DNA from 2 places in the Pseudocitrobacter cyperus genome. Region 2 is predicted to be linked to the other one. Evidence: predicted binding sites of a transcription regulator. Region 2 holds the regulator's gene; the other holds the start of a gene.
The links. Region 2 encodes Fur, which represses iron uptake genes when iron is present. Its sites were predicted from a motif close to ATAATAATGAGAACNACTATCAA; they were not measured.
Positions count from the first base shown of each region.

Region 1: the regulator Fur is predicted to act here: its motif matches at 4,002-4,024, upstream of VSR74_RS10655 (siderophore-interacting protein).

Region 1 covers NZ_JAYMYY010000002.1:384,824-400,984, reverse strand. The annotation lists gene ygjG (putrescine aminotransferase) at 26-1,414, opposite strand; gene VSR74_RS10665 (methyl-accepting chemotaxis protein) at 1,761-3,281, shown strand; gene VSR74_RS10660 (PadR family transcriptional regulator) at 3,278-3,826, opposite strand; gene VSR74_RS10655 (siderophore-interacting protein) at 4,066-4,833, shown strand; gene VSR74_RS10650 (methionine ABC transporter ATP-binding protein) at 5,082-6,104, shown strand; gene VSR74_RS10645 (methionine ABC transporter permease) at 6,097-6,765, shown strand; gene VSR74_RS10640 (MetQ/NlpA family ABC transporter substrate-binding protein) at 6,787-7,599, shown strand; gene VSR74_RS10635 (copper resistance protein) at 7,715-8,065, shown strand; gene VSR74_RS10630 (protein-disulfide reductase DsbD family protein) at 8,115-10,121, shown strand; gene VSR74_RS10625 (DsbA family protein) at 10,121-10,723, shown strand; gene VSR74_RS10620 (protein disulfide oxidoreductase) at 10,713-11,219, shown strand; gene VSR74_RS10615 (Csu type fimbrial protein) at 11,213-12,193, opposite strand; gene VSR74_RS10610 (fimbria/pilus outer membrane usher protein) at 12,210-14,444, opposite strand; gene VSR74_RS10605 (fimbrial biogenesis chaperone) at 14,548-15,267, opposite strand; gene VSR74_RS10600 (Csu type fimbrial protein) at 15,282-15,812, opposite strand.
Region 2 covers NZ_JAYMYY010000001.1:1,365,045-1,381,205, reverse strand. The annotation lists gene nagE (N-acetylglucosamine-specific PTS transporter subunit IIBC) at 1-845, shown strand, start outside; gene glnS (glutamine--tRNA ligase) at 1,030-2,694, shown strand; gene chiP (chitoporin ChiP) at 3,089-4,492, shown strand; gene VSR74_RS06770 (ChiQ/YbfN family lipoprotein) at 4,544-4,876, shown strand; gene tcuC (tricarballylate/proton symporter TcuC) at 4,940-6,235, opposite strand; gene tcuB (tricarballylate utilization 4Fe-4S protein TcuB) at 6,291-7,430, opposite strand; gene tcuA (FAD-dependent tricarballylate dehydrogenase TcuA) at 7,417-8,820, opposite strand; gene tcuR (tricarballylate utilization LysR family transcriptional regulator TcuR) at 8,918-9,844, opposite strand; gene fur (ferric iron uptake transcriptional regulator) at 9,962-10,414, opposite strand; gene fldA (flavodoxin FldA) at 10,696-11,226, opposite strand; gene ybfE (LexA regulated protein) at 11,377-11,670, opposite strand; gene ybfF (esterase) at 11,800-12,564, opposite strand; gene seqA (replication initiation negative regulator SeqA) at 12,748-13,305, shown strand; gene pgm (phosphoglucomutase (alpha-D-glucose-1,6-bisphosphate-dependent)) at 13,330-14,970, shown strand; gene kdpE (two-component system response regulator KdpE) at 15,021-15,698, opposite strand; gene kdpD (two-component system sensor histidine kinase KdpD) at 15,695-16,161, opposite strand, start outside.

The DNA of each region.
Region 1 (16,161 bases), on a different contig from region 2:
ACGATCGCCGGGTAAAAGCGGGTGGTTATTGCTCGGTTGCCACCTGCTGAACAACCCGCAGCGACGCCAGCGCCTTTTGGGCCGCCTTCAGCACCAGTTCACACTGTTCAACGGTGAGCGTTAGCGGCGGCTCAATGCGGATGGTTTTGGCATTGTTAAGCGTCCCGGCAACCAGCACGCGTTGGCGGAACATCTCGCTTGCGAAACTGTAGCCGATTTCGTTATCAACAAACTCAATCGCCATCAGCATGCCTTTTCCGCGCGCTTCACGTACCAGATCTGGGTATTCGCGCGCCAGACGACGGAAGCCATCCAGCAGTATGTCGCCTTTCTGCTCCGCCTGCGCCGGGAGGTTCTCCGTCAACAAGACGTTGATAGTCGCCAGCGCGGCTGCACAGGCCAGCGGGTTGCCGCCAAAGGTGGTGGTGTGCAGGAACGGGTTATCGAACAGCACCGAGAAAACCTCTTCGGTGGCGATGGTCGCGCCAATCGGCATGACGCCGCCGCCGAGCGCTTTCGCCAGGCAGAGAATGTCCGGCCGAACGTTTTCGTGCTCGCAGGCAAACATTTTGCCTGTGCGCCCCATCCCGGTTTGTACTTCATCGAAGATCAGCAACGCGCCAAACTCATCGCACAGCTTACGCACCGCAGGCAGATACCCCGGCGGCGGCAGGATCACGCCGCCTTCACCCTGGATAGGCTCCAGGATCACCGCCGCCACGTCGTCGCCGGTTTTCTGGCATTCAGATAGCGCCAGACGCATGGCGTCGATGTTGCCAAACGGCACATGGCGGAAGCCCGGCAGCAGCGGCATAAACGGCTTGCGGAAGGTGGATTTCGCCGTGGCCGAGAGCGCGCCGAGCGATTTACCGTGAAACGCCCCGCTGGTAGCGATAAAGGTGAATTTACCGCGTGGCGATTGATACGCTTTTGCGAGCTTCAGTGCCGCTTCCACCGACTCGGTGCCGCTGTTGCTGAAGAAACTGTACTTCAGTTTACCCGGCGCCAGCGCTGCCAGCGTTTTGGCCAGCATCGCCCGCAGTGGGTCGAGCAGCTCCTGGCTGTGAAGCGGTTGTTTGACAAGCTGATTCTGTACGGCGGAAACAACAACTGGATTACGGTGCCCCACGTTGAAAATGCCAAAGCCACCCAGGCAATCAATAAACTCCTGTCCCTGGGTGTCGACAAGCGTATTCAGGCTCCCCGCTTGCCACTCTACGGCTCCGTAATCCCCGCCGGCGGTAACAGACTTTCGATACTCCAGAAACCCCGGGTTTACATGCTCTTTAAAGTATTCTCTGACCTCCTGGTTGAGTGATTTCATCTCCTCATGGGAAAGCTCTCGCTTTTCAATGAGATTCAGTGCGTGTGCGCTGCAGGCTAACGCCGATGCGCTGGAAGGTAATCTGTTCAAAATAGGCTCCCGGGGGTCACGTATCACACGATACTGAATTAAGTATTGCAGGGATTACGCCACTTCGGTGTGGGCGCTAAAAATCGGGATAAACACCAGGGAGAACCGCAAATGGACAATATTTAATCGTCCGGCAGCCGCGTGGGCGAAGGAGAAGCACATATCTCGTTTCGCCATTATGGGGCAGGAGGGGCGAAAAAGGGGCGGATCGTGCGCCATATGAGGGCAGGGGAGAATATATCCTCTGGAAATGGGAGCTGAATCGAGATTAATGAGTAAAGCTCCCTCAATTAGCGCCGACATACCTTTAACCCTAATAAGCCTTAATACCGGCAAGGATACCTGCATGTCTTCTCAGCCCTATATCAGTCAGCGCGAATTTGCACTGGATGAACACACAACACTCATGTCGACATCCGATCTCAAAAGTTTTGTCACTCATGTGAATGATGCCTTTATTCAGGTAAGTGGCTACAGCCTGGAGGAGATCAGCGGCCAGCCTCATAACCTGGTACGCCATCCGGATATACCTAAAGCGGCCTTTGCTGATATGTGGTTCACCCTCAAACAGGGGGAGCCCTGGAGTGCGATTGTCAAAAATCGGCGTAAAAATGGCGACCACTACTGGGTGCGAGCTAACGCCATTCCGATGGTGCGGCAGGGCGAAATTACGGGCTATATGTCGATTCGCACCCAGGCGACGCCGGAAGAGATCGCCAATACCGAACCGCTCTATCGGGCGCTGAAAGAGGGGAAGAGTAACAAGCGTCTCTATAAAGGGATGGTTGTCAGTAAGCGCTGGTGGGGAAAGTTATCCGCAGTGCCGCTGCGCTGGCGTGTACGTGCCGTGATGATGTCTATTTTGTTGGTACTCTCCGGGGCGCTGTATGCCACACATGCGTCGTGGGCGGCGTTTGCCGCTGCGGCGCTGTTGATGCTGATTGGCACCGCACTTTTTGAAGGACAGATTGTCAGGCCGATAGAGAATGTCGCGCGTCAGGCGCTTAGCGTTGCGACCGGTGGGCGCAACAGTGTGAAACACCTGAATCGCGGTGATGAACTGGGGCTTATTCTACGCTCCGTAGGGCAACTGGGGCTTATCTGCCGCTGGTTGAAAAATGATGTGGCAAGCCAGGTCTCCAGCGTAAGTCAGGGAAGCGATACGTTAGCGAAGGGGAATGAGGATCTTAACGAGCGTACCCGTCAGACGGTCGTGAACGTGCAGCAGACGGTGGCGACGATGAACGAGATGACCGCATCCGTGCAAAGCAATTCACAGACGGCGGCGGCGGCCGATAAGCTCTCAATCGCTGCCAGCAGCGCAGCGGAAGAGGGGGGGCAGGCGATGCAAAGGGTGGTGAACACGATGGATGATATTGCCGACAGCACGCAACGCATTGGTTCCATCACCACATTAATTAATGACATCGCTTTTCAGACAAACATTCTGGCGCTTAACGCCGCAGTAGAAGCGGCGCGGGCGGGCGATCAGGGTAAAGGATTTGCGGTGGTAGCGGGTGAAGTTCGTCAACTGGCGAGTCGTAGCGCCAGTGCGGCGAATGACATTCGTAAGCTTATCGAAGCCAGCGCCAGCAAGGTGCAGTCCGGAGCCGAACAGGTGCATGCGGCGGGTCGCGTGATGAACGATATTCTGACGCAGGTGCAGAATGTGACGCAGCTTATCGCGCAGATTAGTCAGTCGACTTCAGAACAGGCTAACGGGTTGTCTGACATCACCCGCGCGGTGGCGGAACTGGATGCGATCACCCAGAAAAATGCCGGGCTGGTGGCGGAAAGCGCCCATGTGTCGGCGATGGTGAAACATCGCGCTGGTCGACTTCAGGACGCGGTTACGGTACTGCATTAATCGAGCTGTGAAATCTCCAGCGCCGCGCGGTCGATGACGCCGACAATTTTCTTAAGCTGCGCCTCGCTAATTTCGCTCTGGTTCACTTTCAGGTTCAGTACGGCTTTAAAGTTTTCCAGAGCGCGTTTCATCTGCGGATCTTTACGCAGCTCGTGACCAACCATGCGGAGTTTCAGCTTCGCCTGCACCTGATCCAGCACATCTTTGTTTTCTGTCAGTACGTTAGCGCCCTCTGCGGTGATCGCGATTTTTTTGCGGCCGCCATCTTCTTCATGAATAGTGATCAACCCCTGATCCTGTAACAGATCCAGCGTAGGGTAGATAACGCCCGGGCTTGGGCTGTAGTTGCCCTGGGTCAGATTTTCGATCTCTTTGATCAGTTCGTAACCGTGGCTGGCGTTGCGCGAGAGAATATCCAGCACCACCAGGCGCAGTTCGCCGTGGCCGAAGAAACGCTGGCGACGCCCGCCGCCACAGCCACCGCCGTGGCGTCCTTCACCATGGTCATGGCGGCCTTCGCGGCCAAATAAGGGTAAGTGTCTCATCATTAATACCTTGCTGTTTTTTAGATATATCTAATCTATATCTAAACTTCAGTTTTTAGCAAGGTGATAAAGTAATTTTTTATTATTTACATGAAATATAAAGAATAATTTATCTGTTGTGGTTTTTTGTGTGCCAGGGAAATTATATCTTAAAAAAAGCTTGCTTTCTGTCTAATTGGCAATCATTATCATTTGCATAAAATTTAGATATATCTGTTTTTCACGAAGGCGATCACACCATGACGAAAGAGAAAAAGTATCCGCAGCGCGTGCGCAACGAATTGCGTTTTCGCGAATTGACCGTGTTACGCGTGGAGCGCATCGGCGCAGGCTTCCAGCGGATAGTGCTGGGCGGTGAGGCGCTGGAAGGCTTCTCCTCACGCGGTTTTGACGATCACACCAAACTGTTCTTTCCACAGGCGGGCGAGCGTCTTTCGCCTCCCACGATGACCGATGAAGGGATCGTCTGGCCGGATGGTGTGCGCCCGCAGTCGCGTGACTATACGCCGCTCTATCATGCCGGGCGGCACGAGCTGGCCTTTGATTTCTTTATTCATGAAGGCGGCGTGGCGAGCAACTGGGCGATGAATGCCCGCGTTGGCGATACGCTGACAATCGGCGGGCCGCGTGGTTCGCTGGTGGTTCCGGAAGATTACGCCTGGCAGCTTTATGTTTGCGATGAATCCGGAATGCCGGCGCTGCGTCGCCGTCTGGAGAGCCTGCGTCAGTTGCCGATGCGCCCGCAGGTTAAGGCGATTGTGACGATTGCCGATGAGGCATATCAGGACTATCTGGCGGATTTCAGTGATTTTGATATCCAGTGGGTTATCGGGCACCGCGAGCAGGCTGTCGCCGATAAGCTGACGACGCTTGCCGTCCCGGAAGAAGACTATTTTATCTGGGTTACTGGCGAAGGCGCGGTGGCGAAATCGCTGGTTAGCCGTTTTGAAACTGATGCCATTGATCAGCAGTTGGTGCGTAGCCAGGCGTACTGGCATAAGAAGTAAACGCGCTGGTTTTGTCGGGCGGGCGCTGCGCCTGCCCGACCTGCACGGGTTTAATACCCCACCCGGCCTGGTTTCTTTAGCAAAATTCTGACTATGGTTTGCAGAAAATAATTTCACTGCACCGCCCGGTGCGGCGACTCGCTTATAACCTCTCGTAATAACACATTCTTTTTTGTTGTTTGCTATCCGTCACCCGAACCCGATATCGTCTGGACGTCCATACTTCTAAACCGCTATTTGGCAGACGAATGATAGTACTCAGGAATATTTCAAAGATTTTTAGCCCGGGAAAAGGGGCAATCACGGCGGTCGATAACGTCAACCTGAACATTGAACAGGGGCAGATCTACGGCATTATCGGCTACAGTGGCGCGGGAAAAAGCACCCTGATTCGCCTGCTGAACGGGCTGGAAAAGCCGTCTTCGGGCAGCGTGATCGTGAACGGGCAGGATATTTCCGCCGCGAAAGGGGAAGCTCTGCGTCAGGCGCGTCTGAAGATCAGCATGGTATTCCAGCACTTCAATCTGCTTTGGTCACGCACGGTCAGCGAAAACATCGCCTTTTCAATGCAAATTGCCGGTGTACCAAAAGCCAAAATTCGCGCTCGCGTGACGGAACTGGTGGAACTGGTCGGCCTGAAGGGGCGCGAAAATGCGTATCCCTCGCAGTTGAGCGGCGGCCAGAAACAGCGCGTGGGCATCGCCCGTGCGCTGGCCAATAATCCGGATGTATTGCTATGTGATGAAGCGACTTCGGCGCTCGATCCACAAACCACCGATCAAATTCTCGACCTGCTGCTGGATATCAACCGCCGCTTCCGTTTAACCATCGTTCTTATTACCCACGAAATGCATGTGGTACGCAAAATCTGCGACCGTGTGGCGGTGATGGAAGAGGGCAAAGTGGTCGAAGAGGGCGATGTGCTGGAGGTCTTCACCCATCCGCAAAAACCGATTACCCGGCAGTTTGTGCGTCAGGTTAGCCAGTACGTCGAAGAAGAGGCGTTTAACCCTGAGCTGACCGATGGCCTGACGGGCAGCATTATCAAACTGACCTTTACCGGCCAGACCACCCATCGTCCGGTGGTGGGCGAACTGACGCTGCGCTACGGCCTGCCGTTCAACATTCTGCACGGCAAAATGACCCAAACGGCGCACGGCGCGTTTGGTCAGCTTTGGCTGCATGTGGTGGCGAATCCCGAACAACTGAACAATATCCTCGCAGATTTGCAGGAAACCGGCATTGACAGCGAGGTAGTAAAGCATGGCTGAGCAATTCTTACCGCATCTGAAATGGGACGCGCTGTGGGCGGCAACGCAGGAGACGCTTTACATGACCGCGCTTTCCGGCGTGGCGACATTTGTCCTCGGCATCGCGCTCGGGCTGGCGCTTTTTTTGACCGCCAAAGGCGGCCTCTTTTATAACCGCCCGCTCTACAGCGTCATTTCAGTGGTGGTGAACGTTTTCCGTTCCATCCCGTTCATTATTTTGATTGTGTTGCTGATCCCGTTTACCAAAACGATTGTCGGCACCATTCTCGGCGCGAACGCGGCGCTGCCAGCGCTGATTGTTGGTGCGGCGCCGTTCTATGCGCGGTTGGTCGAAATTGCCCTGCGTGAAGTGGATAAAGGGGTGATTGAGGCAACCCGTTCTATGGGCGCACGTCTGTCGACGCTGATTTTTCGCGTCCTGCTGCCCGAATCTTCCCCGGCGCTGGTTTCCGGTATTACCGTCACGTTGATTGCGCTGGTGAGCTACAGCGCAATGGCGGGGGTGATCGGCGCAGGTGGTTTAGGGAATCTGGCTTATCTGGAAGGATTCCAGCGCAACCACAATGACGTCACGCTGGTCGCGACGGTGACTATTTTAATCATCGTTTTCGTCATCCAGTTTTGCGGCGACGTCCTGACTTCTCTGTTAGATAAACGCTAATAACACACAGGAACCATCATCATGAAAAAGACACTCACGCTTATCGCCGCCGCTACCCTGAGCGCCCTGAGCTTCGCCGCCTGGGCGGATACCCTGACCGTTGGCGCGTCTAACACGCCGCATGCGGAAATTCTTGAGCAGGCGAAGCCGATTCTGGCAAAGCAGGGGATCGATCTTGAGATCAAACCGTTCCAGGACTACATCCTGCCGAATACCGCGCTGGCGGGTCGTGATATCGATGCGAACTACTTCCAGCACATTCCGTATCTGAACAGCGTGCTCAAAGATCATGCGGGCGACAAGGATTACGATTTCGTGAGTGCCGGCGCTATCCATATTGAGCCGATTGGCATCTATTCCAAAAAATATAAATCGCTGAAGGATCTGCCGGAGGGCGGCAAAATCATCATGCGCGATGCGGTCTCTGAAGAGGGGCGTATTCTCTCCATTTTTGAGAAAGAGGGGGTGATTAAGCTGAAGCCGGGCGTCGATAAAGTGACTGCGCGCATCAGCGATATCGTGGAGAACCCGAAAAAGCTGAAGTTCCTGCCGAACGTTGAAGCGTCTCTCCTGCCGCAGATGTACAACAACGATGAAGGCGCGGCGGTGGTGATTAACGCCAACTACGCCATTGACGCGGGTCTCGACCCGGTTCACGACCCGATTGCGGTTGAGAGCGGTGAAAATAACCCGTATGCCAATATCATCACCGTGCATCGCGGTGACGAGAAGAAAAAAGATATCGTCGCGCTGGTGAATGTGCTGCACTCTAAAGAGATTCAGGAGTGGATCCGCACCAAATATAAAGGGGCGGTTATCCCCGTGAATAACTGATTCTTCCGCCCGGCTCAGGCCGGGCGTTTTGCCTTCCAGACACTTCTTTACAGCTTTAAGATTGCCAAACCATATTCGTCCGTTAAGATTAACCTCGAATTAATACGAGGTTATGATGATTCATCGGCAGCGAAAGGCGATATTACTGGTAGCCCTTGCATGTCTGGTGGTGCTGGTTTGCACCGCGCAGCGCATGGCGAGCCTGCACGCCCTGACGATGAGTGTTGTCACCGTGAGTCAGACCGAACAACTGGACAGCGATGCGCCGGTCACCCCCTGCGAACTGAGTGCTAAATCGCTGCTGGCCTCGCCGCCGGTGCTGTTCGAAGGCGCACTCTTTGCCGTTGCGTTGCTGCTGGCGATCCTGGCGGCGTTGCCTGTTTTCTATCAGCGCGTCTGGCCTCCCCGCGTTATCTCCTCGCCCCGATTGCGGGTACATCTACGATTATGCGTCTTCCGTGAGTGATTTTTAGCCTGCGTTATCCAGGTTAATTTATTATTTACGGAGAAAACAAATGCTTACTTATTTCAGGCAGCTTCTGCTCTGCCTGGTTTGTCTGTGGCTGCCCGCAAGCTGGGCGGCGGACAGCGGCTGGCTGCGCGCCGCCGATAACGACCACGCCAGCGTGCGGCTGCGCACGCAAACTGTTGCGGGTGGCGACACGCGCCTGCTGCTCGACGTTCAACTGGAGAAGGGCTGGAAAACCTACTGGCGTTCGCCGGGCGAAGGCGGTATTGCGCCGACGATTGCCTGGGCGTCGCCCCAGTCGGTTGTCTGGCGCTGGCCAGTTCCACAACGATTTGATGTGGCAGGGATTTCTACTCAGGGCTATCACGACAGGGTGAGTTTTCCTATCACCCTGCACGAGGTGAAAACCCCGACGCTCGCGGGGGTGCTGACGCTTTCAACCTGTAGCAATGTCTGCATTCTTACGGACTACCCCTTCTCGCTCGACCTGAGCGCCCCGGCGGAAAAAAATGTCGATTATGACTTCATCCGCGCGATGGGCACCCTGCCGCGTGAAAACGGGCTCACCACATCGTTGCAGGCGGATTATGCGCCGGGGAAGGTGGTGGTGACGGCTCTGCGTCAGGAGGGCTGGCAGTCGCCTGCGCTCTATCTCGACAACCTTGATGGGGTGAGTTTTGCCAAACCGACGATTCAGGTGAAGGGCGATACGCTCACCGCCGTCGTGCCAGTAACGGATGAGTGGGGGGATGCTGCGCCGGATCTACAGGGCAAAACGCTCTCACTGGTACTGGCAGACAATGGGCTGGCGCAGGAAAGCGAACGCCTTATTGGGCGGGCAAGCGCACTCCCGTCGGCGGGCTTTTCATTATGGCTGGTGCTGCCGATGGCACTGCTGGGCGGGCTTATCCTCAACATTATGCCCTGCGTATTGCCCGTGCTGGCGATGAAGCTGGGGTCGGTATTGCAGGGGGAACGCGCCGAACGCGGCGCGGTACGACGGCAGTTTCTGGCGTCGGTGGCGGGGATTATCGCGTCGTTTCTGGCGCTGGCATTGATGATGACCGCACTGCGCCTGAGTAACCAGGCGCTGGGGTGGGGTATCCAGTTCCAGAACCCGTGGTTTATCGCGGCGATGGTGATGGTGCTGTTCAGCGCCAGCCTGCTGGGGCTCTTCGAAATTCGCCTCTCCTCAAATACCGCCACCTTCCTCGCGACCCGCGGCGGTAACGGGCTGATGGGGCATTTCTGGCAGGGGGCGTTTGCCACGCTGCTGGCAACCCCCTGCACCGCGCCGTTCCTCGGAACCGCGGTGTCGGTGGCGCTGGTCGCGCCGTTGCCGGAACTGTGGGGGATCTTCCTGGCGATGGGGTTAGGCATGAGTCTGCCATGGCTGCTGGTGGCCGTCTGGCCGGGGCTGGCGCTGCGTCTGCCGAGGCCGGGGCGCTGGATGAACCTCGTGCGGATGGTACTGGGGATCATGATGCTGGGTTCCGCTCTGTGGCTGCTGACGCTACTGAATGTGCATTTGGGGGAGACATTCACCTGGGGGATCGGTGGCGTACTGGCGCTGGCGCTGTGTATTGCGCTGGCCTTGCGTTATCGCTGGCGTGTGGGGCTGGGCGCGGCCGGGCTAATGCTGATGACTGCGGCGGCACTCTTCTGGCTGCCGCAATCGGCGTCTCCCGTGCGTGATAGCATCGCCTGGCAGCCTCTCAGCGAGGAAGCGATTCAGACGGCGTTGGGCGACGGCAAGCGGGTGTTTGTCGACGTCACTGCCGACTGGTGCGTTACCTGTAAAGCCAACAAATACAATGTGCTGCTGCGCGAGGATGTGCAACAGGCGTTAACCGCGCCGGACGTCGTAGCGCTGCGCGGCGACTGGAGCCGCCCTTCCACCACCATTAGCCAGTTTCTGAATCGTCGCCAGAGTGCGGCCATCCCCTTTAATCAAATTTATGGCCCGGGCCAGCCGCAGGGAAACATTTTACCTCCTCTGCTCAGCCGCGAAGCGGTACTCAATGCCTTGTCCGGTGCCAAAGGAAAACAGTGATGCGAATTTTTACTCTGCTTTTATTACTCTGTGTCTCAACATTCAGCCTGGCGCAGGAGGGCGACAATGATGCGCAGGCGCAGCTCACCGAAATGATTTTCAACGACCCGGCCAGCCCGCGTCAGGGAGCCAGCAAACCCGCGCTGATTATCGTGAATTTTACCGATTACAACTGCCCATACTGCAAACAGTTCGACCCGATGCTGGAGAAAATTGTTCATGACTATCCGCAGGTGCAGCTCGTCGTCAAGCTGCTGCCATTTCGCGGTGAAAGTTCAATGACCTCCGCGCGCGTGGCGTTAACCACCTGGCGTCAACAACCTGATCAATTCTGGGCGCTGCATCAGCGGCTGATGGCGAAAAAGGGCACTCACGATGACGCTTCCATTCTGAGTGCGCAGCAGAAAACGCAAACGGCGGAGATCAAAATGGATGAGCAAAGCCGGGAGAGCGTAAACATGAATCTGATCCTCTCGCAGGTGTTAGGGATTCAGGGGACGCCTGCGACGATCGTCGGCGATCAAATGGTAGCGGGGGCGATTGCCTATAACGACCTGGAGGCGCTGGTGAAAGAACAGCTTGCGAAAGTGAATGCGCAGTAGGCTGCGCCGCTGGCTGAAGGATCTGGTCGTCCTGATACTGATTGCGATAGCGCTGATGTGGGGCATGGATCAACTGCGCAAGCCTGACCTTCCGGGCGATCTCTCCGGGATCGCCCTGCAAACGCTGGACGGTGAGAGGCACTCGCTTGCTGAAATGAGTGAAGAACAACCTGTCCTGCTGTACGTTTGGGCGACCTGGTGTGGCGTTTGCCGCTACACCACGCCTGCGGTGGAGCAACTTTCACAGGAAGGAGCGAAGGTATTGAGCGTTGCGCTGCGTTCTGGCGACGATCGCCAACTGGCGCAATGGATGGCAAAAAAGCATCTGACTATGCCGGTAGTGAACGACCCACGCGGTGAGATCTCCACGCGCTGGCAGGTCAGTGTGACGCCCACGCTGGTGGTGATCTCCCGGGGCCGGGTGGTGAATATCACCACCGGCTGGACAAGCGGCTGGGGAATGCGCGCGCGACTGTGGTGGGCTGGTTTTCAGTAGGTGACGTTGATCGTCACCGTATCGGCATAGGTGTCTGGCGTATAGTTGGCGCTCGGGACGGTGGCCCAGACGGTATAGGTGGCAGCCTGACCGTTCCCCGTCCCGGCGACCGTATTCGTGCCCGTTGTATTTCCCCACGGCGCGCCGCTGGTTCCGGCAGCGGTACGGAGCTGATAAGGCACCCGATCGCTGTTGCTGGCATTACCGGTACTGGATTTCATCACGCCGCTGCCGGTACTGCTGTTGTTGGAGGGGGCGAGGCCAATGGTATAGGGCGTATTGCTGGTACAGGCCACACCGATGCTGTTGCTGGCGTTGATATTGGTTTGGGTGGCAGGGACGCTGCCCAGGTTGATATTGCTCGCCGTGGTAACGTTACAGAATTTTGTGACCGCGGCAGTGACGGTAAACGGGAAGGTTGGCCCCTGCATGGTGCCGCAGTTGGTCGGCGGCGCCAGCAGACCGACGTTCATGGTCATGCTGGCGGTTGCAGCGGTGTAAGTATCCTGGTGATTGCCGGGGATGGCACTGGTTTGTCTGGCCGGAACTTTGGCGTAGACCGTCACGCTTCCTGTCACTGGCGTCAGGTTTAATAAATTGAGCTGAATAGCCGGAACGGTGGTGCCGCTCTGGTACTGGCTCCCCCACACCGTGGTATAGGCCGGATTCTGATAAAGCTGGTAATCCAGCGTGCCGGCAGGCGGGCCTGCGAAGGACATTCGACGGGGGATCACCTGGCCGCTGACTGCCGAGGCGCCAATGTTAAAGCAGATAGTTACGCCAGCCAGCACATCGGCGAGCTCTTTGGTGCAACTGTAGTTGAAGGTCATACTGGTGTTGGTATCGGAGGTTGCCAGCGGATTTACGTTGCCGAAACTGATGTTTTGTACGCCGGAAACGGTGCACACCACCGCTTTACCTGCCAGCGGGCAGAGCAGTAATCCGAACAGTAAAGCCAGATGAATCAAGCGCACGTTCCTGCTCCTTTTATTAACGACAAACCAGTGGGCCAATTTGCGGGATGCCTTCGGCCTGGCGCGGATAATCGAACTGCACGGCGCATGTGCCACCGGGGTGCGAGACCTCCAGTGTGTTGTGCGGCGATACCGTCTCGAAATAGGCCATACCATCAAAACCCACCATCACGGTATCGTGACGCTTTTGATTGGGGTTGAGGGTCGCCTGGCTGCCTTCCGGCAGCGCGTGGCCTTGAGGATCCACCAACACGATCAGCGCCGGATGCGTTGCGGTGATATTAAATTCAACTAAGGTGCCTGAGCGATCGGCGGGAACGGCCGCGGCATTAACGCGATCGACGCGTGTATTGGCGGGAAGGTTCAGCGTATCAATACCTATCATATTGTTTTGATAACTATTAAGTTGAGTCACCAGCAGCAATCCGTCATCCCCGCTGGTGCCGACGACATTATTTTCCAGGCTGATTGGCACATTCGGCACGCCATTGGTCGATACCACGGCAAAGCCATTATTGATTTCGCGTGCGGCAAACAGCCCGCCGCCCATCATCACCAGCGAACCAGTCGCCCCGGCGTAGGCGTAGTGGTCATCGGGCACGCGATTAAAACCGGAATAGACTTTCCCGTAGCGTCCCTGATAGCCAATTTCACCCTGGCCGCTGGTCTCAGAGGCCAGGTGACTGGCGGCGATATTCCAGCCCCATCCGCCTTCAGAAGGTAGCATCTGGCTGGCGTTCATCATGTAGCCGGTTTCATTGTTGGTGCGCTGAACGGTGCTGCTAACGGTACGGTTGCTCTCCAGCGACAGGGTCAGCATCAGGTAAACGCTGCTGTCCTGGTGGTCGTCGAGGTTTTGATTCAGCCCGAGGTTAAGCCAGGCTTTTTCCGTCAGCGCTTTCGACCAGTTAGCGTTCACATAGCGCAGGTTACTGTCGTGTGGATAGCGAAACTGCAAGTAGCCGACGCTGAAATTGCCGAATGACTGTGCGTTATAACCGACGACCGTATTGCTGTTCAGTTCCGGCGGCGGCTGACCATAGCCAGTCGCGATGTCGCGATAATCGCCGTGGGTGACGGTTGTTGAGGTATTAAAGCTGAAAATATCGTTCGACCAGCGATAGCCCAGGCTGTAAAGCGCGCCGCTGTTTCCCTCTTCGTTACTGAAGGCGAGGGCGGCGGAAAGCGTCCCACTACGGGAGCCGGGAACCCAGTCATTGCTGAGGCCGCCATTAATCAGGCTATCGCTGGCCTCACCGTGCGCGGCGCTGGTAAACGTGTTACTCACACCGTGACGCCAGGTGGCACTTAGCGCGGGCTTGCTGGCGTAGTCAAAGGAGGTATACCCGTAGTTTTCCCGCACCACACCAAGTTCGACCGACCACTCGGTTAGCCCTTTTCGCAGCAGAGATTGGTCATTATAAAATGAGAAATTTTGCACGGTCGTGCGGCCCAGCGCATCGGTCATCATCACCTGTGCGTTACCTGCGCCGTTGATATTCGGCAGGGTATTAATTTCGAAATTGCCAGCGGGGACGTTGCCGTTGTAGTTTCGCACGCCGTTTACGTACAGTTCGACGCTGGAAGGTAGCGTGGCGGAACCAAAAAAAGCCGGGAGTGGTGTGGTTGGTTGATAGGGTTGCAGGCTGAAATCGGTGCCGATTTGCAGGCCAGCGATGCGCGTGGAGCGCGACCAGGGTAGTGCGCTGGTCAGGGTATCGCCCAGCGATAGGTACAACATTTTATCGGGAAACGAAGATCGCCAGCTTGTATCCAGGCGCGTAAAGCCGTTGCTTTGATAGCCCTCACGGTTATCGGTGCTGTTCTGGCTAAGCTGGGTGGAACTGAGCACGCCTGCGGAATTAAATGCGCGCAGTTCGCTCCAGGTATTCAGCCATGCTTTATCACCCTGCGCGGCATAGATATCGTAATTTAAAAGCAGCCCGCGTGAAACGCTGGCCTGCGGATGCTCTGCATCCTCCCTTCCCAGCTTGGTTGTATCGAGAGCGAGCGCACTGAGCGGTGCCGTAAGCGTCAGCGTTTGCTGCTGAATATCGTAATCTACGTTTAATTGTGGGATATCGTTGAGCGCGCTCTCCTGGTTTCGGGGAATGCCCAACTGATGCAGCGTGGCGGGGCTGGCAAAGAGCTTGCTATCTGTATAACGAAAATGCACCAGCCCTTTAGGGTTTCCGTTCACGGTGACATCAAGGTAGAGATCGATACCTTCATGCAGAGCGTTATCATTCATCGGAGTATCCCGTGATGGGTCAGTGTCATTGTTGTTTGCGACTGCGGCGCCCGATAAACATGTTGCACTAAGCAAAATGACGTTTGCCAGCAGGCGTTGTCGGCTATAGATCGTGCACCGCTTTTTGGCCATTGATCATGACTTCGAGTTTTCCCCCCGCGTCGATGCGGGTGGTCGTCGGCGCTAATATCCAGCGCATGGTGGAGCCCGGAAGAACGTAGCCAAGCAGGCCGGGGGTTATTTCCCGTCTGGCACCTTGTTTATTGATGTAGGTCACACCAGAGAGTTGCGCATGGCTATTCCCCTGATTGCTAACCTCAAGGAAATTATCATTTCCAACACGTTTAACACCCCAGCTTAATTTTGCTTCCGGAGGGACACTATTTTTGGGTTGAATAAAAATGGGAAGCGAATAATGTAAAACAAATTCTAATTTATTGGCCTTTGGGGTCGCTTGCGGTAATTCATTCACGGATAACCGATAAGACTCCTCGACACTGTTTGTCGGGTTGCCTAAACGGATCACGCGAATCAACTGACGCTGCCCGGGGCGTAGGGTTAACATCGGCGGGCTTATCACCAGATCGCGAGAGGCGGTAAGGTTGTCTTTGAAATTGCTTTGGCTCCATTGGAAAACCCGAACCTGAGCGTTTATTTCATTGTCCCCCTCATTGCTCAGCCAGATGCCGTCCGCGTTTTTATCCTTCAGGGTCAAAGATACAGGGGAAACCTGCAATCCACTGGCCAGAGCCATATTTGTTGAAACACAGATCCCCGACAGGCAGAGCCAAACGGCGCGCCTTAAAAATGGCTTTATTCTCATAAAATTCCGTTTAATCAATAGTTAACGTTAACTGTTACCGTGTCGGCATAGCTATCAGGCGTGAAGTTTGCGCTCGCAGCCGTGGCATAGACGGTGTAGTTTTGCGCCACGCCTGTGCCAGTGCCTGCCACGCCATTACCCACCGTTGTGGTCGTGGCGGTGTTACCCCACACCGGGCCAGTAGCGGAAGTTTGGTTGAGCTGGTAGGGGACTTTATCGGTGTTAGTTGCGGCGTTGGCGATAGATGACATCGCCCCTGCACCTCCCGTACCGCCACCGTTGGCCGCAGAGGGAGCCAGGCCGATAAAGTATGGCGTAGTTTTGGAACAGTTAACGGCAATCGTACTGTTACCGGTGGTGTTGACTGCGCTGGCGTCGACTGAACCCAGATTGATATTCGAAGAAGCTCCGGCGGTAACGCTGCAGGATTTTAAAATAGTAATAAGAACCTGAAAGGTGCCTGTCGCCGTGGCGGCATTTGCTGCTGGAATAACGGAAAAAGCAATGCAGGGAAGAATGAAGCGCAGCAGGTTTGATGGTTTCATATTCCTATCCTCTACAGGTTTCTTATTCTTTTCAAAAGTGAAGGGGAATTATCTCGGTTGGACTTAAGTAAACTTTAGGGTAAGGAAAAGTTTTGTGCCAATTTAAAATAATTATTTATACGTGTTGATTAATAAGGTCAGGGATATTTAATTTGTGTGGTTAATTTATAGGAATAATCCTGTGGATGTTTTATTAATCGTGAATAAATAAGTTTAAATATATAATATATTATACGCTGAGGTGGGCTTACGCCGATCAAAATGGCAAAACGGCGATTTCCCGCTACACTCCCGATGAGGACGACTGAGGATAAGGAAGCCCGAAGAAGTGACCTGTACGAGGTTTCGT
Region 2 (16,161 bases):
AACTGGCCGTTGCCGGTAGCGAAGCCGATGGCGAAGACACTAATGTGGGTAGCGATAAAGAGCAGGACGTTACGGGCCTGGCGCGTCAGTACATCGCCGCAATCGGCGGTTCTGATAACCTGACCGGTATCGACGCCTGTATCACCCGTCTGCGTCTGAACGTGAAAGACTCCTCACTGGTGAACGATGCGATGGCCAAACGTCTGGGCGCATCCGGCGTGATTCGCCTGAATAAAACCAGCGTGCAGATTATCGTTGGCTTCGTGGCAGAGAAAATCGCCAACGCGATGAAAACCACTGGCCCGGTTGCAGCAGCAGAAGCGACTGTGGCACCGGCTGCTACGCCTGCGGCAAAACCGCAAGCGGTGCCGAATAACAGTTCGGTGATTGCGGAGCTGGTGTCTCCTGTGACCGGTGATGTTGTGGCGCTGGAAGAGGTACCAGACGAAGCCTTTGCCAGCAAAGCAGTCGGTGATGGCGTAGCGGTTAAACCAACGGATAAAACCGTGGTTTCCCCGGCGGCGGGCACGATCGTGAAAATCTTCAACACCAACCACGCATTCTGCCTGGAAACAGAAAAAGGCGCGGAAATCGTTGTCCATATGGGTATTGATACCGTTGCGCTGAACGGCCAGGGCTTCACTCGCCTGGTTGAAGAGGGTGCGGAAGTGAAAGCAGGGCAGCCGGTGCTGGAAATGGATCTCGACTTCCTGAATGCTAATGCACGTTCAATGATTAGCCCGGTAGTTTGCAGCAACATCGACGACTTCAGCGGCCTGGTGATTAAGGCGCAGGGTGCGGTTGTTGCGGGGCAAACACCACTGTATGAAATTAAAGGTAAATAATCGCTCCTGAGTTCGCGATTGCCTTAAGCGGCGGGGGACTTTTCCTCCGCCGCTTTTTTTTGCAGCAAATGATCCCCATACTCCACTTCAAAGCGCTATTTTCTGTAAGTTAAGGGTTGTCTCTGCGCCCTGCTTATAAGATCATACGCCGTTATACGTTATTTACGCTTTTGAGGAATCCACGATGAGTGAGGCTGAAGCCCGCCCGAGTAACTTTATTCGTCAGATCATCGATGAAGATCTGGCCAGTGGGAAGCACACCACAGTCCATACCCGTTTTCCGCCTGAGCCGAACGGTTATCTGCACATCGGCCATGCGAAATCGATCTGCCTGAACTTTGGCGTCGCGCAGGATTATCAAGGCCTGTGCAACCTGCGTTTTGATGACACCAACCCGGCAAAAGAAGATATCGAATACGTCGAGTCCATCAAGCACGACGTCGAGTGGTTAGGTTTTCACTGGGCTGGTGATATTCACTACTCCTCCGACTATTTCGATCAACTGCACCAGTATGCCGTTGAACTGATCAACAAAGGCCTGGCCTATGTTGATGAGCTGTCAGCGGAAGAGATCCGCGAATACCGCGGCACCCTCACCGCGCCAGGTAAAAACAGCCCGTTCCGCGATCGCAGCGTAGAAGAGAACCTGGCGCTGTTTGAAAAAATGCGTACCGGCGGCTTCGAAGAAGGTAAAGCCTGCCTGCGCGCGAAAATCGACATGGCGTCGCCGTTCATCGTGATGCGCGACCCGGTGTTGTACCGTATCAAATTCGCCGAGCACCACCAGACCGGCAACAAGTGGTGCATCTACCCGATGTACGACTTCACCCATTGCATCAGTGATGCGCTGGAAGGCATTACGCACTCTCTGTGCACCCTGGAGTTCCAGGACAACCGCCGCCTGTATGACTGGGTGCTCGACAACATCTCTATTCCGGTTCATCCGCGCCAGTACGAATTTTCGCGCCTGAATCTGGAATACACCGTGATGTCCAAGCGTAAGCTGAACCTGCTGGTTACTGACAAGCATGTTGAAGGCTGGGATGACCCGCGTATGCCGACCATTTCCGGTCTGCGTCGTCGTGGCTACACCGCTGCCGCTATCCGTGAGTTCTGCAAACGCATCGGCGTGACCAAGCAGGACAACACCATTGAGATGGCGTCGCTGGAGTCCTGCATTCGTGAAGATCTCAACGAAAACGCGCCGCGCGCAATGGCGGTTATCGATCCGGTGAAACTGGTTATCGAAAACTACCAGGGCGAAGGCGAAATGGTCACCATGCCGAACCATCCGAATAAACCGGAAATGGGCAGCCGTGAAGTACCGTTTAGCGGTGAAATCTGGATCGACCGTGCTGACTTCCGCGAAGAAGCCAACAAGCAGTACAAGCGTCTGGTGATGGGTAAGGAAGTGCGTCTGCGTAATGCTTACGTGATTAAAGCAGAACGCGTAGAGAAAGATGCAGAAGGTAATATCACCACCATCTTCTGTACCTACGATGCCGATACCCTGAGCAAAGACCCGGCAGATGGCCGTAAAGTGAAAGGCGTTATTCACTGGGTGAGCGCAGCACACGCTCTGCCGGTTGAGATCCGTCTCTACGACCGACTGTTCAGCGTACCGAACCCAGGCGCTGCTGATGACTTCCTGTCCGTTATGAACCCGGATTCGCTGGTTATCAAGCACGGCTTTGCTGAACCATCCCTGAAAGCGGCTGTAGCTGGTAAAGCGTATCAGTTCGAGCGTGAAGGTTACTTCTGCCTCGATAGCCGTTACGCTACCGCTGATAAGCTGGTGTTTAACCGCACCGTTGGCCTGCGTGATACCTGGGCGAAAGTGGGGGAGTAATCTTCTGCTTGAGAAAAACGCCGCTCCTGCGGCGTTTTTTTTATCTCTCATATTCGCGATGCGAATTAATCTTTTCCATGCAGACATCGTCCATTTGCATCATCCTCGCCAGACACATCCTCGTAACTCTGAGTATTAACATCTTCCCCCGATGAGATAAGGCATTGCGCCGGTTTATGTTAATAAATCTCATTTGTTACAAGACGCAACGAAATATGTGCGCTTTGTCATAATCCTGGGTTTTGATCGCGAAAAAGGATTGATAATTCGCGTCGCGAAAAATAATCTAACCCTGTAGCAAAAGGTGCTTTTCACCCCGCTACTTTTTTATCAGTTTTTTATTTTTAGCCTCTGCTTTGCAGCGGCATTTTTAAAAGTCAAAGAGGATACACATATGCGTACGTTCAGTGGCAAACGTAGTACGCTGGCGCTGGCTATTGCCGGTGTCACAGCAATGTCGGGTCTGGTGGTCGTTCCCCAGGCGAGTGCAGCAGGCTTTATCGATGATTCCACGTTAACCGGCGGCATCTATTATTGGCAGCGTGAGCGTGACCGTAAAGATGTGACCGATAACGACAAATATAAAACCAACCTTTCTCACTCCACCTGGAACGCGAATCTCGATTTCCAGTCCGGCTATGCCGCTGATATGTTTGGCCTTGATATTGCTGCTTTCACTGCCATTGAAATGGCGGAATCCTCAGAAAGTGGTCACCCAAACGAAATTGCGTTCTCTTCTAAAAATAAAGGCTACTCAGAAGATTACTCCGGCGATAAAAGCGGGGTAAGCCTTTATAAAGCGGCGGCGAAATTTAAATATGGCCCGGTTTGGGCGCGCGGTGGTTATATTCAACCGACCGGTCAAACATTACTTGCGCCGCACTGGAGCTTTATGCCGGGTACTTATCAGGGCGCGGAAGCCGGGGCTAATTTTGACTTCGACGATGCTGGCGCGCTGAGCTTCTCCTACATGTGGACCAATGAATACAAGGCCCCATGGCATATCGAAATGGATAATTTCTACCAGAACGATAAGCGCACGAAAGTCGACTATCTGCACTCCATCGGTATGAAATATGACTTCAAAAATGACCTGGTGCTGGAAGCGGCATTTGGTCAGGCGGAAGGTTATGTCGATCAATACTTCGCCAAAGCGAGCTATAAATTTGATATTGCGGGTAGCCCGCTCTCTACCAGTTACCAGTTCTACGGTACCCGCGACAAAGTCGATGACCGTACTGTAAACGATATTTACGACGGCACGGCCTGGTTGCAGGCGTTGACCTTCGGTTACAAAGTCGGCCAGGTTGACCTGCGTCTGGAAGGGACATGGGTTAAGGCCGAAGGCCAGCAGGGCTACTTCCTGCAACGTATGACACCAACCTACGCCTCTTCAAACGGTCGTCTGGATATCTGGTGGGATAACCGTTCTGACTTTAACGCCAACGGCGAAAAGGCGGTCTTCTTCGGCGCGATGTATGACCTGAAGAACTGGAATCTGCCGGGCTGGGCTGTCGGTGCTTCATATGCTTATGCCTGGGATGCTAAACCTGCAACCTGGCAGATCAACCCGGATGCCTATTACGACAAGAACAACACCATCAAAGAGTCCGCATATAGCCTGGATGTGGCCTACACCGTGCAGGATGGTCGTGCAAAAGGTACGCTGTTTAAACTGCACTTCACTCAGTACGACAACCACTCCGATATCCCAAGCTGGAGCGGTGGTTACGGCAACATCTTCCAGGATGAGCGCGACGTGAAATTTATGGTTATCGCACCGTTCACCATCTTCTGATAAGCGTTCCGGCGGGCTGCGATGCCCGCCGGACCGTATAGGGCTGACAACATGAAAAAAATGATGATGATCACCGCGCTTGTTGCGGGACTGGCGGGCTGTGCGCAGTCTGATGCACCGAAAGAAGATACGCGTCTGAAAGATGCCTACAGCGCCTGTATCAATACTGCGGAAGGTTCGCCGGAAAAAATCGAAGCCTGTCAGCAGGTGTTGAATGTGCTGAAGCAGGACAAAGCGCATCAACAGTTTGCTAACCAGGAAAGTGTGCGGGTAAGTGATTACCAGGCGTGTATTCTGGCGAGAAAAACCGGCAACGATCAGGCTGTGAAAACCGACTGCGGTAAAATTTGGCAGGAAATTCACAGTAATAACAACACGAAGTAAATCCCTTCCATACCGATAAACAGTATCCGGGTAAGCCTGCTGCTTACCCGGGATAATCTCAAATCAGAGCCTGTTCTCCGCGGTTTGATAGCCACGACTCAGCCGAACAAATAGCATTGCCGTCGCGGCCAGCCCGCATAATGCGGCGCACATTAACCACCATCCCGGCGCGCTTTTATCTCCGGTTATCTGCACTAACGCGGTCGAAATTGCGGGCGTCAGACCGCCAAAAATGGCCGTCGCGAGGCTGAATGCCAACGAAAAACCAACGGTGCGTACATAAACCGGCATCACCTCAGTGAGCGCTGCGACCATGGCGCCGTTATACATCCCAAAAAAGAACGAGAACCACAGCAGTACCAGCGTCATGCGGGTGAAGTCTGGCGCCGCCGTTAGCCAGTTCATCACAGGCCAGGTGGTAGCCAGCGCGAGCAGCGTAATGCCCATCAGCACAGCGCGACGGCCGATTCTGTCGGAGATGGCCCCGCCGATGGGCAGCCAGATGAAGTTCGAGATCCCCACCAGCATCGTGACAATCAGGCTGTCCCGTGCGCTGAGATGTAAAACGGTTCTGCCGTAGGTGGGGGTATAGACGGTAATGAAATAAAAGGTTGTCGTAGTCATCGCCACCAGCAGCGTCCCGGCGGTGATGATCCGCCAGTTTTTCACGATGGTGGTTAAAATCTCCCGGGTATCGGGGCGGTGCTTACGCTGTAAAAAGACCTCCGTTTCCTGGAGCGAACGTCGCAGGACAAAAATCAGTGGGATAATCATACAGCCAATAAAAAAGGGAATGCGCCAGCCCCATTCGGAAATCTGATCGTGTCCGAGCGTTGCATTCAGTCCATAGCCGATCAGCGCGGCAAAAACGATGGCGACCTGCTGGCTGGCTGATTGCCAACTGGTATAGAAGCCTTTATTGCCAGGCGTGGCAATTTCAGACAGATAGACCGACACACCGCCCAATTCAACCCCCGCAGAGAAGCCCTGGAGCAGTCGACCGAGCAAAACCAGAATGGGGGCTAATACGCCAATAGTCTGATAACCGGGAACCAGGGCAATCAGCAGAGTGCCGCAGCCCATAATCGCCAGCGTGACCATCAGCCCTTTACGACGACCAATCCTGTCAATGTAGGCGCCAAGAACAATGGCGCCGATAGGACGCATCAGGAAACCAGAACCAAACACAGCAAACGTCAACATTAGCGCGGCGAACTCACTCTCCGCCGGGAAAAATGTTCTGGCGATATAGGTGGCGTAAAAACCGAACAGAAAAAAGTCGAACTGTTCGAGGAAATTACCACTGGTTACTCTGAGTATTGCGCCGAACGTTCCGGCGCGCGATGTTGGTTGAGTCATTGGGTTTGCTCTCCATTGTCTTCATTTTGTTGTTATAGAGGTAAGAGTGTATGGGTTAGTCGCCTGCGACCCCCGTCTGTTTTCCGCGTCGCTTCTCAATTGCCCACTTGAGTAGGGATGCGCAACGATAAAATCCGTGGGCGAACTTTCCATAGGGAATGGTCAAAAAAAGCGCCATGACTACCCCCAGGTGGATGGCGAGCAGAATGCCCATCCACGATGAGTCCCTGCCGGCTAACAGGCCTAACCCCGTCAGGCTGGTGAGTAACAGCAGTAAAATAAAACCGCGATCCATCGGCTTTTGCCGTGGATCGCCGTGCAGAGGCGAGCGACGCAGGTTCAGCCACAGTAACCCCGCCGGGCCGACGACCAGACCCACACCGCCCAGGGTGCCGAGCATGACCGGTACGCTGAAGAAGGGGTAGGGGGCTTCCCAGCCAGCAAGATAGTGATAGCCTGTCGCCACGAGGGTGGCAGCGAAACAGAGCATAAAGCCGTAGAAGGTGAAGTGATGAAAACGGCGACGCAGCAGGGTAAAGGCATCGTCCGCTTCATTACAGCCCTTTCCATGGCCGCCATCGAGATATTTCAGCGTGAGGGCGTTGCGTGAGGCTTCGGAGATATCCGCAGATTGTGGAAGGCCGGGAGAAATTTCACGCCAGAAGCGAACGACCCCGGTCATTAGCAATCCGATTGCCACAATAAACACGGAGCCAAACATCCAGGCCAGCAGGTTGTGGGGGAAGATCTGATAAAAATCACCCGCCAGCGGAGGATGGAGCAGCGACCCTTTCAGCCCCATAGCGAGGAGTAAAAAGAAGATCAGGCCGAAAACCAGCGCCAGGGTCACGGTGATGCCCACCCGGCGATAGAGTGCGGCGAAAGCGGCTGGCTGGGCGTAGTGCTGATAGGTCTCCAGCCGGACTTCGGCCATGGCTTTAGGCACATTGATAGCAAACTCATGCGGTGGCGCATACTGGCAGGCATGCAGACAGGCGCCGCAGTTATGGCACAGGTTCGCCAGGTAGTTGATATCCGCTTTATTGAACTCAAGCCGCTGGGTCATCGCCGGGAACACAGCACAAAAGCCTTCGCAGTAGCGGCAGGCATTACAGACCTGCATTACGCGCTCAACTTCCGCCTCTGGCTCGGTGATAATTTGAGCCTCGATAATTAATTTTTCAAGCTGCTTCATGACGCGCCTCCTGTTTTGCTGCCAGTGCGGCCTCTTTTCCGGCGATGCGTCCGAAAGTCGTACCAATCGACATACCGACGCCCGCGGTATACCCCTTGCCCAGCACGTTGCCTGCCATCATCTCTCCGGCGACAAACAGGTTTCGGCTTGGCTTTCCGGCAAAATGCACGGCGGCGTGAGCGTTTACTTTCAATCCCAGGTAGGTAAAGGTGATCCCCGGGCGCAGGGCATAACCATAATAGGGAGGGGTATCGATTGGGCGCGCCCAATGCGTTTTCGGTGGGGTAAGATTAGCCGTCGCGCAGTTATCCAGCGTGGTGTGATCGAACTGCCCTGGCTGACAGGCCTGATTATATTGCGTGATGGTATGGGTCAAACGTTCAGCATCAAGGCCTAACTGACGCGCAAGCTCATCCAGCGTGTTTGCCCGCGCGCCAGGGAATACTGGCGGCATGAAGTGACCGATGGCTTTACTGTCGATAATCGAATAGCCGATTTGCCCCGGTTGCTGGGCGACCAGCCGTCCCCAGATGGCATAGCGTTTGGGCCAGAAATCTTCCCCTTCATCATAAAAGCGTTCTGCATCACGGTTGACTACCAGCCCTAAAGAGACGCAGTCCACACGGGTACAAATGCCGCCATCATAGAGAGGCGCTCTGGCGTCAATCGCCACACAGTGGGACTGGGAAGGATCACCAATAATATCCGCACCCGCGTCAATCATAAATTTGAGCAGTACGCCCTGATTAAAGCGGGTACCGCGAATGAGAAAATTATCGGCAGGCCATTCTCCACGCGCATTCTGGCCCCAGGCCTCCTTCAGCCACTCCCGGTTGGACTCGAATCCCCCGGCGGCGAGTACGCAGGTTTTGGCCGTAATGCGCTCCTCTCCTGCCAGTGCAGCGACAAATTCGCCATTTTGCAGCTCCAGCGCCTGAACCGGGGTGTTATAGCGAATTTGCACGCCCAGTTTCTCCGCGCTGCGATAATAAGCATTCATCAGCGCTTTACCGCCGCCCATAAAAAAGGCGTTAGTCCGCGCGACATGCAGTGCGCCCGAAAGTGGGGGCTGGAAGTTAACGCCATGCTGGCGCATCCAGTCCCGGCAGTGCGATGAGGTGCGGATCACTAAACGTGCCAACGACTCGTTAGTGTTTCCTTCGGTAACACGCCACAGATCCTGCCAGAACTCCTCTTCGGGGTAGCTCTCCACCAGCACATCCTGTGGGGCGTCATGCATACAGCGCAAATTGCGGGTATGCTGGGAATTACCGCCGCGCCATTCACGAGGCGCGGCCTCAAGCAGCAGCACAGAAGCGCCGGCCTCGCGAGCGGTCAGTGCGGCACACAATGCCGCATTGCCTCCGCCGATCACCAGAACATCAACCATTGTCGACTCCATTACTATTTAACTAATTGTTAAATTTGTAATTGAAATGTATATGCTTGATGCGCGTTGCCGCTATGGCCTCTTGCTAAAGAGGCCTTTAGTTAACGTAAAGGGTTGCGCCTGGCCACGCGCCGGCTTGCGTGAGCTCTCGCATTACTTTGCTGAGTATTACGCGGGTTGCGAGACCAGCCGGAGAGAGTTCATCATCAGAGAGGCTGACCAGAAAGTTGGGGCGACTAAGGACTGGATTTTGGACATCGATCACTCTGAGTGCTTCGTGGTCGAGGTGGGATATCGCCGCCCCAGGCTGTAATGTGGCGCCAAGGCCGCTGCGTACCGCCTGCATCAGCAAGGCCAGGCCATCTATTTCGGTGACGACTTCCGGGGTCAGTCCGTGCTCCTGGGCAATGGCTTCAAGCCTGCCACGCAGGCCATGCCCCTGGCTTGGCATAATCAGCGGAATGTTTGCCAGTTGGGCAGGCGAGATACCGTCAGAGGAAATATCAGCCAGAAGGGCATGGGTGCCAATCAGGAAAAGTCTTTCTTCAAGAATCGGTCTTGCGCTCCAGCGCACAATTTTATCCTTCTGAAAAACAATCGCTAAATCAATCTGACGGGTGTTGATCATGCGTTCGAGGTTTCCGGAGAGACTTTCCACAACATGCAAACGAACGTCAGGGTAGCTTTCGCGCATCGCGTTGATAAAAGGCATGCCAAGCACGGAGGCGGTACTGGGCGCCATGCCTACGCTGATATGTCCGGAAAGACGCGCTTCGCGTGCGGCGAGCACCGCGTCATCGGCATGACGAAGCGCCAGTTGCGCCTGCGAGTAAAAAGCCAGCCCGGCGCTGGTGGGGGTGACGCCTCTGGAGGTGCGTTGCAACAGGCGTATGGAGAGGTCGTTTTCCAGTCGCGTCATCTGCTGGCTGAGCGCCGAGACGCCAATATTCAGATCGAGCGCCGCGCTGCCCATGCTTCCGGTCTCCACGATGCGGACGAAATATCGTAACTGTCGAAGTTCCATTTCCCTCTCCGGTACCTTAGTGTTTACATTAAAGTAACATTACGCCGAAGTGTGGAGGGTAAGCAACAGGCAATAAAAAAGCCAACCTGTTGGTTGGCTTTAGTAAAACAGTGACGACTATTTTTCTACCGCGTCGTGGGCGTGTTCATCTTCGCGGCAGTCACCCTCTGCACAGTGACCATACAGGTACAGGCTGTGGTTCGTTAAGCGAATGCCGTGTTTTGACGCGATTTCACGCTGGCGGGCTTCAATGGAATCATCGCTAAATTCAATCACTTTGCCGCAGTCGAGGCAGATCAGGTGATCGTGGTGATGCTGTTGGGTAAGTTCGAAAACGGACTTACCCCCTTCAAAGTTATGGCGCGTTACGATGCCCGCGTCATCAAACTGGTTAAGTACGCGATAGACGGTCGCCAGACCAATCTCTTCACCCATGTCGATCAGGCGTTTATATAAGTCTTCCGCGCTGACATGGTGATTGTCTGGTTCCTGAAGCACTTCCAGGATCTTTAACCGGGGAAGTGTGACTTTCAGGCCAGCCTTCTTTAATGCGGTATTGTTGTCAGTCATGCGGAATCTGTCCTGTTGCTAAACGATTGACTTCCCAACAGGGAAGTATCATAGAGAGTGCACCGGGTATAATGCGTCTCATTATAGAATGACCCTTTCTAAATGAAAACAGCAAGCCCTGGGCGAGTAAAGATTTCAAAAACGAGGCTTAACTAGCAAACCCGCTAAATTCTGCAGGTATTGTACAGATATGCGTTCAAAAGTTAAAAATTTGTAGCTATTATTTTGATTGCTTCTACCTATTAATGCGGCGTAATTTAACAATCACGCCGCATTAATGCTTAAGCGTTTTTGATCTCTTCCAGATGCAGCTCTTCAGAAACCTGTTTCACCCATTTTTCAACGCGTTCAGCGGTCAGTTCCGGCTGACGGTCTTCATCGATGGCCAGACCGACGAAATGGTCGTCATCGGCCAGTCCTTTGGAGGCTTCAAAGTGGTAGCCCGCAGTCGGCCAGTGACCAACGATGGTCGCGCCGCGCGGTTCGATGATGTCGCGGATAGTCCCCAGCGCATCACAGAAATATTCCGCATAATCTTCCTGGTCGCCGCAGCCGAACAGGGCAACCAGTTTGCCGTTGAAATCGACTTCTTCCAGCGTTGGGAAGAAATCATCCCAGTCACACTGCGCTTCGCCGTAGTACCAGGTCGGAATGCCCAGCAGCAAAATGTCGAATGCAGCCAGGTCTTCTTTGCTGCTCTTGGCAATGTCATGCACGTCGGCAACGTCTTTACCAAGCTGTTTCTGAATCATTTTTGCAATATTTTCGGTATTGCCGGTGTCACTACCAAAGAAGATGCCAACGATTGCCATGAGTTAAATAACCTCTTGAAACTTAATGATATGGTGGTGGCGTATTGCCCACAGATAAGGGCAATCATAGCAGAACAGAGAAAGGTGCGGAATCAGCAATCGTACCGGACTGCACTCTCTGCTACATGAAAGTGGGGTTTTGCGAAATTTTCAGACCTTTTCCTGCTCGTGAAGCAGGGCTAACTGGCTCATCAGAATCTCTTCGATAAGCTCACTGCGACTCATATCACGCGCTGCCGCCAGCTCGTTCAGAGCGTCAACGGCATCATTGTTCAGTTTCAGCTCGACGCGCTTCAGGCCGCGAACTTTATCGCGTTTTAATTGATTACGCTTATTGATGCGCAACTGCTCGTCACGCGAAAGCGGATTGGTTTTGGGTCTTCCCGGCCGACGCTCATTTGCGAACAAATCTAATGTCGTGCGGTCCGTTTGTTCTTTTGCCATGATTCAGAGTGACTTCGGGGAAACAAGCTACCGGGAAACGCCCGGTGCAGACAGCGCGCAATCATACATCAGTGCAACCGACACGCCAACGACCACGGCCATAATGGCGCGCGGTCGTTGAGTTTTTAATCAGTCTGCTAAATATCGGCGAATAGCGCGCAGCACCGCATCAGGTTTTTCTGCATGTACCCAGTGGCCTGCGCCAGCGATGACATGCGCACGAGCCTGCGGGAACTGCGAAAGCAGAGCATCGCGATAATCTTCAGTAACATACGGGGAATTACCGCCAGGAATAAACAGCGCCGGATGATCCCACGCCGGAATGGGTTCCCAGCCGACGATATGCGGGTACTGATCCCACAGCACCGGAACGTTAAAGCGCCACGCGCCGTCGACAAACGATTTCAGCAGGAACTGAATCACGCCTTCTTCCGCCAGATGCTCGCGCATCAGCGCTGCCGCCTGCTGACGGGTGGCGACGCCCGCCTGGGTAACGGCATTGATGGCGGCGAAAATCTCATCATGACGACGAACGTGATAATCCACGGGGGCGATATCGATAGCCACCAACCGCGCAATGCGCTCCGGAGCCAGCGCAGTAAGCGCCATCACCGCTTTGCCACCCATCGAATGCCCAATTACCGTTGCTTTTTCAATATGATGGGCATCAAGCGTGTCCAGCAGATCCTGCGCCATCGCCGGATAGTTCATCTCGTCAGAACGCGGCGAAAGGCCATGGTTACGCATATCCACTTGCAGGATGTCGTGGTCGGCCACCAGGTCGCGCGCCAGCACGCCGAGGTTATCCAGGCTGCCAAACAGGCCATGAACGAGAAGGATGGGGGAATTATTGTGCTGGTTTTGTGCAGATTGCGTTCGGGTATTCAATTTCATAGCAAAGTTCTTTTTTTCGCTCTGTCGGGTTAGGGTATTATGTTGGACATTCTCACGTTCAGGGGCAAGATACGATTTTTATCCCATTTTTGCCGCTATCCTGGTATGACGCTATCCGCTGTTGGGTTTTGAACATATAATCCCAGCAACTTGTATTCAGAAAAATTATTGCACTGGATTAAGATGAAAACGATCGAAGTTGATGACGAACTCTATCGCTATATTGCCGCCCACACACTGCACATTGGCGAGAGCGCATCCGACATTTTACGGCGAATGCTGAAGTTTTCCGCCGCATCACAACCTGTTGTTGCTGCCCCGGTTGCTAAAGCTGAAGCTGCACCGGCTCAGGTTGCTCCAGTTGCCGAGGTGAAGCCGGTTAAAACCGCGAAAGATAAAGTGCGCGCGATGCGTGAACTGCTGCTCTCCGATGAATACGCTGAGCAGAAAAAAGCCGTCAATCGCTTTATGCTGATCCTGACGACGCTCTACAAACTGGATAACAACGCGTTTGCCGAAGCAACGGAATCGCTTCATGGGCGCACGCGTGTCTACTTTGCCGCCAACGAGCAGACCCTGCTGAAAAACGGTAATCAGACTAAACCGAAACAGGTACCGGAAACCCCATATTGGGTGATCACCAATACCAACACCGGTCGTAAATGCAGTATGGTGGAACACATTATGCAAACCATGCAGTTCCCCGCTGAATTAATCGAAAAGGTATGCGGCACAATCTAACCCTTGCATAAGAAGGATCAAGCAATGGCAATCCATAACCGTGCGGGCCAGCCTGCACAACAGAGTGATTTGATTAACGTCGCCCAGCTTACGTCTCAGTACTATGTGCTGAAACCGCAAGCGGGTAACGCAGAGCATGCAGTAAAGTTTGGTACTTCCGGACACCGCGGCAGTGCGGCGCGCCAGAGTTTCAATGAACCTCATATTCTGGCGATCGCGCAAGCTATCGCAGAAGATCGTGCGAAAAATGGCATTACTGGCCCGTGCTACGTGGGTAAAGATACTCACGCGCTCTCTGAACCGGCGTTTATCTCCGTGCTCGAAGTGCTGGCGGCAAACGGTGTGGATGTCATTGTGCAGGAAAATAACGGCTTTACGCCGACGCCTGCGGTCTCAAACGCCATTCTAGTTCATAACAAGAAAGGCGGCCCGCTGGCCGATGGGATTGTGATCACCCCGTCTCATAACCCGCCGGAAGATGGCGGTATCAAATACAACCCACCTAACGGCGGCCCGGCCGATACTAACGTCACCAAAGTGGTGGAAGATCGCGCCAACGCGTTGCTGGCCGACGGCCTGAAAGGCGTGAAACGTATTTCTCTGGATGCCGCGCTGGCGTCCGGTCATGTGAAAGAAATGGATTTGGTGCAGCCGTTCATCGAAGGGCTGGCGGATATCGTCGATATGGCCGCTATTCAGAAAGCGGGTTTGACGCTGGGCGTCGATCCGCTGGGTGGCTCCGGTATTGAATACTGGAAACGCATCGGCGAGTACTACAAGCTGAATCTGACTATCGTCAACGATCAGGTCGATCAGACGTTCCGCTTTATGCACCTTGATAAAGATGGCGCTATCCGTATGGACTGCTCCTCCGAGTGTGCGATGGCGGGTCTGCTGGCGCTGCGTGACAAGTTTGACCTCGCGTTCGCCAACGACCCGGACTATGACCGTCACGGTATCGTTACCCCGGCAGGTCTGATGAACCCGAACCACTATCTGGCGGTGGCAATCAACTACCTGTTCCAGCACCGTCCGCAGTGGGGCAAAGATGTCGCCGTGGGCAAAACGCTGGTCTCTTCCGCGATGATCGACCGCGTGGTCAACGATCTGGGTCGTAAGCTGGTGGAAGTGCCGGTGGGCTTCAAATGGTTCGTTGATGGTCTGTTCGACGGCAGCTTCGGTTTCGGTGGTGAAGAGAGCGCCGGGGCTTCGTTCCTGCGCTTCGACGGCACGCCGTGGTCGACCGATAAAGACGGTATCATCATGTGCTTGCTGGCGGCGGAAATTACCGCTGTCACCGGTAAGAATCCGCAAGAGCACTACAATGAGCTGGCAGCACGCTTCGGCGCGCCGAGCTACAACCGTTTGCAGGCAGGGGCGACGTCTGCGCAGAAAGCTGCGCTCTCTAAGCTCTCTCCGGAGATGGTCAGCGCCAGCACCCTGGCAGGCGACCCGATCACCGCACGTCTGACGGCGGCACCGGGCAACGGAGCTTCTATCGGCGGGCTGAAAGTGATGACCGACAACGGCTGGTTCGCCGCGCGTCCGTCAGGCACGGAAGACGCGTATAAAATCTATTGCGAGAGCTTCCTCGGCGAAGAACACCGTAAGCAGATTGAGAAAGAAGCGGTTGAGATTGTCAGCGAAGTACTGAAAAACGCCTGATAACAGTTCTGTTTAAAAAGGCCGGGTTGCGTGACGCTACCCGGCCTTTTTTACAGCATAAACCGATACCCAATCCCCGTTTCGGTCAGGAAATGTTTCGGTCGCGCCGGGTCAGCTTCCAGTTTTTGCCGAATATGCCCCATATAAATACGCAGATAATGGCTGTGTTCAACGGCGTTGGGCCCCCAGACGTGATTAAGCAACTGACGTTGTGTCAGCACCTTCCCGGGGTTGTTGAGCAGTTCCGCCAGCAGACGAAATTCGATGGGGGTGAGATGCACCTCTTCGCCGCCACGGATAATGCGACGGGCGGCGATATCAACTTGTACATCTGAAAAAGTCACCAGTGGATCGTTCGGTTGCGTATTGCCGTGACGACGCAGCGCCACGCGCAGGCGCGCCTGCAATTCGCCAATGCCAAACGGTTTGCTAAGGTAATCATCGGCACCTGCATCCAGCGCGGCGATTTTATCGCTCTCTTCGCTGCGGGCGGAGAGCACAATCACCGGGGTGGCGCTCCACTGGCGGAAGTCGCGGATAAAATCGATACCATCGCCGTCGGGCAGGCCGAGATCGAGGATCACCAGATCCGGCTTGCGCGTTGCTGCTTCCAGCAGCCCGCGCTGCAACGTTTGAGCATCAAACACGCGCAGCCCTTCGGCTTCCAGCGCGGTGCGCAGAAAGCGGCGAATGGCTTGTTCATCTTCAACAATCAGAACGCTTGTCACATATCCTCATGAAATTCTTCAAGTTCTGGTGGCGCTATTCGCGGAAGTGTAACACGAAAACAGGCGCCGCCTTCAGGGCGATTGCTGGCTGAGAGTGTGCCGCCATGAATATCGATAATCGCCTGGCAAATGGCCAGCCCCAGCCCGACTCCCGGAATAGCGGACTCTTTATGGCCGCGTGAGAATTTATCAAAAATCATTTTCTCCTGACCCGGTTCAATACCTGGCCCGTCATCCCAGACATCAAGAAATAAATGGTGTGCATCCTCACTGGCGGTAATGCCGATTTGCGCCTTTGCGCCAGCATATTTTACCGCATTCTCCAGCAGGTTGATCAGCACACGCTCGAACAGCGGGCCGTCGACGTGGATCAGCATCAGCGGGTCGGGCAATGCGAGCGTAATCTGTTGCCCGTTCAGGCCGGGTTCCAGCATGCGCAGCGCGCTGCCGACCACTTCTTCCA